2 regions of the Priestia sp. Y58 genome follow, and region 2 is predicted to be linked to the other one. Evidence: riboswitches for the same ligand, from Rfam matches in the RefSeq annotation. Region 2 holds a riboswitch; the other holds the start of a gene.
The links. Region 2 has a riboswitch for ZMP and ZTP ahead of MMB68_RS12915 (phosphoglycerate dehydrogenase). Riboswitches for the same ligand answer to the same signal wherever they lie in the genome.
Positions count from the first base shown of each region.

Region 1 (3,206 bases), on a different contig from region 2:
GGTAAAAAAGCGAATTGAGCAATAAATGGAATGATGAATAAAATAAAAATTATGAATTTTCTGTTCAATTTTACTCCTCCTACTAAAAATTTATCTAACAATGTTCACTATGATAGCAAGTCTGACATGGTAAAGCAATAAGTTTTTTGAAAATTTCGTTATAATCTATGGAAATTTTTTTAGAAAAACAAAAAAGAGCTTATGATGAGAGTATATTTGAAATAATTATGAAAGAAAAAAAGGGGAATAATCTAAGCGAAGTTGCTCTTGAAGCAAAAAGAGAACGGAAAAGAAGAAATTTAGTTTTGACCGGGAAGTTTTTGTTATTTCGCTGAGATAAAGTATATTGCTATTGCATCATAAGAAAAGAATTTATATGTTCAAATAGAGATTCATGGAAAGAATAAAACAGAGCAAATAAAAAAACTAGACAATAAGTGCTTGTCTAGTTCCACCACTCTGTCAATGGTCCTTTGTCGCCATAAACAGGATCTGTTGTAGGAATAGGTACTTGTGCAATTTCATCAAATACGTGAGGGCGATCAGTTTGTTTTCCTGTTCGTAAATTGTAATCCATGCCCTCTGGATAAGCTCCAACCACTTTAAAATCAGCAGTTGACTGCAGACGCATATGCCCTGTTCCTGCAGGAAGTACGAGCACATCGCCAGCATGCACCACGATATTTTCCCCCATATGTCCACCTAGTTTTAAACGTGCAGATCCGCTAATTACACCTAGTGCTTCATGGGAATTGCTGTGGTAATGGTGAAAATCATGTATGCCGCCTACCCAGCTGTTTTTCCAGTTGTGAGAATTAAAAATGCTCTCCACTTTCTCTTTCTTACTAATAAATACGTGTTCATACAACAAAACTGGAAGACGAGGGTGATTTGGAATGGTTCCGTCGTCATCAAAATAAAGAACTTTTACATTTGCATAATTCATAAGCATCCCTCTAACAATCTTTTTTCGTAATTTTCCCTGTTTTTTGCTTGCGTAAACAGAGAAGTTTGCTCGAAGTACTTCATTTGTTGCGAAGTGCATGATATGTAGGTTTTAACGTTTTCCTAAAAGAAGTCTCCCACTTCAAGCGTAGCTAAGAGGTGGGCAATTCACTTTAGTATCTTTTCTTCATATTGTATATAAGTAAAGGGTCCAGTGCAAGAATTCTATGGATATATAGATGTTAATTCTTATTCTGTAAATGAATATTATATATTAGTATAACTTTTAGAAGGTAATCTGCTCGTGAAGTAAAAGAATCAAACAACAAGAAAGGTTAGGATTTTAGTTCTTTTTGTAATTAAAAAGAGATTTTTATAAGGTTTATTCGGAATTTTACGAATAATTTATTATCTTTATAAAAGTAATGTAAACGTTTTTGTGTATTGAGTAATAGAAATGAATGTTATATACTGATAAAAAATATATTCCTATATGTGACTGGCGCAACATGGATGACCATGGGGGAGCATATAGCGTATAAGCCGCGCGCCTGGGCAAACACTTGAGAAAATTTCGCAAGTGTTTTTTTTATTTTCCTAGGGAAGAGGAGTAGATTTGGATGAGCAATATGCAAAGGAAGATGGGAACATTTGCTTTAACCATGACAGGCATAGGTTCGATTATCGGTTCAGGATGGCTGTTTGGAGCATGGAAAGCAGCTCAAATTGCAGGACCCGCGGCTATTTTTTCATGGGTGATTGGAATGGTAGTTATTTTGACCATTGCCCTATCGTACGCTGAACTGGGTGCGATGTTTCCACAAGCAGGGGGGATGGTTAAATATCCTCAGTATTCACACGGATCATTTATTGGATTTTTGGCTGCTTGGGCTAACTGGATTTCAATCGCTTCAACGATAACAGTGGAGGCTATTGCATCTGTACAATATATGAGTACTTGGCCATGGAAATGGGCTCGCTGGACTCATGAATTAGTAGACAATGGCATTTTAACGTCCAAGGGGTTGGCAGTTGCGTCTCTGTTATTATTCATTTACTTTTTTGTGAACTATTGGACGGTAAATCTCTTTGCTAAAGCAAACTCATTTATTACGATTGTTAAATTAATTATTCCTGGTTTAACGGCAGGGGCTTTATTTTTTGCTGGTTTTCATAGTGGAAACTTTTCAAGTGAGCATGGGGTAGCACCTTACGGATGGGCCAGTGTTTTAACGGCAGTGGCAACATCAGGTATTGTGTTTGCATTTAATGGGTTTCAAAGTCCTGTAAATATGGCAGGAGAAGCAAAATCACCTAATAAATCGATTCCAATAGCTGTAATTGGTTCAATTTTTATTGCAGGAATTGTATACATTATATTGCAAATTGTTTTTATCGGAGCAGTAAGTCCGTCATCAATTGCTGATGGATGGAATCATTTGAATTTTAATTCTCCTTTTGCTGATTTAGCGATTGCGCTTGGAATTAACTGGCTAACAATTGTGTTATACGCAGATGCATTTGTTTCTCCTTCCGGCACAGGTGCTACATATACGGCAACTACTTCTAGAATGTTATACGGGATGCAGCAAAATGGATATTTGCCAAAGATCTTTGGTACGCTTCATCCACTTTACAATGTCCCGCGCCCAGCTATGTGGCTAAATTTAGCAGCTTGCTTTTTGTTTCTCTTTTTATTTAGAGGATGGGGTGTCTTAGCAGAAGTGATCTCAGTAGCGACGCTTATCTCTTATATTATGGGCCCTGTAGCACTGATAACATTAAGAAAAACGGGTTCACATTTTTACCGTCCATTTTATTTAAAAGGGGCATCAATTATTGCGCCATGCGGCTTCGTTTTTGCTTCCTTGACGCTTTACTGGGCAAGGTGGCCACTTACAGGTGAAGTGATCTTTATTATGGCAATTGGCCTGCCTGTTTATTTTTATTACCAAGCGAAAAATAAATGGGTGGGCTTTAAAAAAGAATTTTTAACCGGGGCTTGGATGCTTATCTATTTAGCGTGCATGATTTTTATTTCCTACATAGGAAGCGAAAAATTCGGAGGCAAAAATATTTTGCCTTTCGGATGGGATATGCTAGTGATTGCTTGCGTATCATTAGCTTTTTATTACTGGGGAATTAAAAGTGGCAAATCTAATCGATATATGAAAGAAGCTGAACAAATCAATCAAGAAAATTTTAAATCTAAATAAAAAAACACGAGCTGATGCTCGTGTTTTTTTATTTAGGTCAGTAGA
Region 1 covers NZ_JAKWFL010000005.1:221,266-224,471, reverse strand. Annotated here, with positions in the region: gene MMB68_RS16985 (DUF3311 domain-containing protein) at 1-68, opposite strand, end outside; gene MMB68_RS16980 (cupin domain-containing protein) at 446-1,045, opposite strand; ZMP/ZTP riboswitch at 1,431-1,509, shown strand; gene MMB68_RS16975 (APC family permease) at 1,566-3,161, shown strand.
Region 1: linked by a shared signal. The riboswitch ahead of MMB68_RS16975 (APC family permease) and the one ahead of MMB68_RS12915 (phosphoglycerate dehydrogenase) in region 2 are both predicted to bind ZMP and ZTP.

Region 2 (3,206 bases):
TTTATTCATAATTAAGACGCCGTTTGAATACAGTTCAAGCCCTTTTTCAAATTCTTTTGAGTAGTAATCAAACGGACTATTTTCTGGAATAAATAAAATGGCATTGTAGCGAATCGTTCCATCCACATTAATATGGAGGTGAGTGAGCGGTTTATCAAATCCGTAGCGCTTTTCTGAATAAAACTGCTCATAGTCTTCTGAAGTCAATTCATTTTTATTTTTCTTCCAGATCGGTACCATACTGTTGATAACTTGCTCTTCGGTATAATCTTCTAGCTCGTTATCAGAACCTTCTTTAGGACGTTTTTCCGTTATGTCCATTTTAATCGGGTAGCGGATAAAGTCTGAATACTTTTTAATGATCTCTTTTAAACGATACTCTTCTAGATACTCATCATATGTTTCATCTTCTGTATTTTCTTTAATTTTTAAAATGATTTGAGTTCCGACCGCTTCTTTTTCGCAAGGTTGGATTATATAGCCATCAGCACCAGTAGATTCCCATTTATATGCTTCATCGCTGCCTAACGCTTTACTAATCACTGTTACGACATCTGCCACCATAAACGCTGCGTAAAAACCAACGCCGAATTGGCCGATAATCGTGTGCCCGTCCTTTGTTTCATTTTCGTTTTTAAACGCAAGAGAACCGCTTCTCGCAATTGTGCCCAAGCTGCTTTCAAGCTCTTCTTGCGTCATGCCAATTCCAGTATCCGTAATGGTTAAGGTACGGTTAGTTTTATCTGGTGTTACTTTTATGTAATAGCTCTCTTTGTTAAAACGCAAGGAGTCGTCTGTTAAAGCTTTGTAATAAATTTTATCGATTGCATCGCTTGAATTTGACAGAAGTTCTCTCAAAAATACTTCTTTTTGAGAATAGATGGAATTAATCATCATCTCTAATAATCGCTTTGATTCGGCTTTGAATTCTTTTTTTGACATAAGAAGTTCTCCTTTCCAAATAGGGCTTATAAAACAATTAGCACTTGAGTGGATAGAGTGCTAATCACTCTTCTTATTTAACATGTATTAGGGTATTTGTCAATATATTAGGAGATTCACTAAAGAGATTAAAAATTAGACTGAAAAAAGCAAACTTTTAAAAAAAGGTTGAACGTTCTGAAAGAGTTTGCTAGAATATACTTAATTTCAAAGACTATATGTGACTGGCGAAACGCGGATAACCGTGAGGAAGCATATAGTGACGTAGCCGTTCGCCTGGGCAGAGGTAAGGGATTAATACATATCTCTTACCTCTTTCTGTTTAGGGGGAGAGGATATAGAAGTTACCAAACATGTAGGCTGAAAAACCAGACTTTTAAAAAAATTAAAAATGAAGTTCCTTTATCCAAGGGTAAAAACATGTAAAACTACGATGATAATCAGAGGAGAGTACAAAATGAGCACATTAACATTAGAAAAAGTACAAACAATCAAAACATTAAACAACATTGCACAAAAAGGTCTAAATGTTTTTAATCAAGAAGGTTATCAAATTGACAACGACAGCGAAAATCCAGATGCGATTGTCGTGCGTAGCTTTAACATGCACAGCATGGCATTTGACCAAAATTTAAAAGCTATTGCACGAGCTGGAGCAGGGGTTAATAATATACCGGTGGACGCTTGCACAGAGCAAGGTATCGTTGTATTTAATACGCCAGGAGCTAATGCAAATGCAGTAAAAGAAATGGTTTTAACTACAATTATGGCTTCTTCTCGTAACTTATTTGCTGGAGTTGAATGGACAAAAGGATTAGACGGCCAAGGTGATCAAATTCCTAAGTTAGTTGAAGCAGGTAAAAAACAGTTTGTTGGAAAAGAAATCAAAGGTAAAACATTAGGCGTTATTGGTTTAGGTGCAATTGGTGCTCTTGTAGCAAACGATGCGCTTGATTTAGATATGGACGTAATTGGTTTTGATCCATTCATTTCTGTTAATACAGCTTGGAATTTGTCTCGCAACGTACAGCGTGCAATGTCTCTAGAAGAACTATTTGCAGCATCTGACTATATTACGGTTCACGTTCCATTAACGGACGATACAAAAGGTGTTTTCAATAAAGAAACGTTTAGCATCATGAAACCAGATGTTCATATTTTGAACTTCTCACGCGGTGAGCTTGTAAACGAAGAAGATATGAAAGCTGCTCTTGAAAGTGGAAAAGTTGGTCGATATATTACAGATTTCCCAAATCAAAATGTCTTGAACATGAAAAATGTTGTGCCAATTCCTCATTTAGGGGCATCAACTCAAGAATCAGAAGAAAACTGTGCGGTAATGGCAGCACGTCAAGTGAAAAATTTCTTAGAAACAGGAAACGTTAAAAATTCAGTGAACTTCCCGAATGCATCTCTTCCTTACACTGGGAAAAAACGCGTAGCTGCTTTCCATCACAACGTACCGAATATGGTAGGACAACTTACGCAAGTATTCTCAAACTACAATTTAAACATCGCAGATATGGTGAACAGAAGCCGCGGTGAATATGCGTATACAATGATCGATATTGACAATCAAGTAAGTGACGAGATTGTGCCTGAGCTAGAAGAAAAAATTGGTCAAATTGAAGGAATTATTACAAGTCGTATTATCTAATTTGGTTACCCTCATATTTTAGTGTTTCAGCCCTAACTTAGAAAAGTTAGGGCTGTTTTTACATAGTGTTTATCTTCATATCATTTCCTTCATTCCCATAGCATATAGAAATACCTTTAAAGAGGTGAACGTTTTGTCAGGAGAACTGATCGGAATTATGATAGGCTCGCTCATCGCACTGGCAGGAACATTCATTACGTCTGTCGTAGCTATAGTGATGTCGAAAGAGCAATACAAGCAAGAGCTTCGCAAAGCATTTATCCAAAAGAAAGTTGATGCCTATACCCATGTGTGTCAAGTTATTCTAGCTATAAAAAACGATTTACTTACAAAAACTGTTTCTTCAGCCGGCTTAAACTGGACGGCTCAATCTATTAACAAACTAGCAGATGTGTGTATTACGGAAGGGCTATGGATCGATGAAGAAGACAGCAAAAAGCTGGAGGTTCTGCAGAAGCAGCTTTCAAAGTTTGTATTTGATGAAATAGAACTGTCTAGACATGATACCCTCACAGCCTGTTATGAAATTGTTGAATATTGCGAAAAAAAGGTGAGGATTCTTCATTTTATGACTACAAAAGAATAGGTGATTACTACTTTAAGAAGT
Region 2 covers NZ_JAKWFL010000003.1:569,899-573,104, forward strand. Annotated here, with positions in the region: gene htpG (molecular chaperone HtpG) at 1-942, opposite strand, end outside; ZMP/ZTP riboswitch at 1,153-1,231, shown strand; gene MMB68_RS12915 (phosphoglycerate dehydrogenase) at 1,400-2,599, shown strand; gene MMB68_RS12920 (hypothetical protein) at 2,724-3,185, shown strand; gene MMB68_RS12925 (DUF6143 family protein) at 3,205-3,206, shown strand, end outside.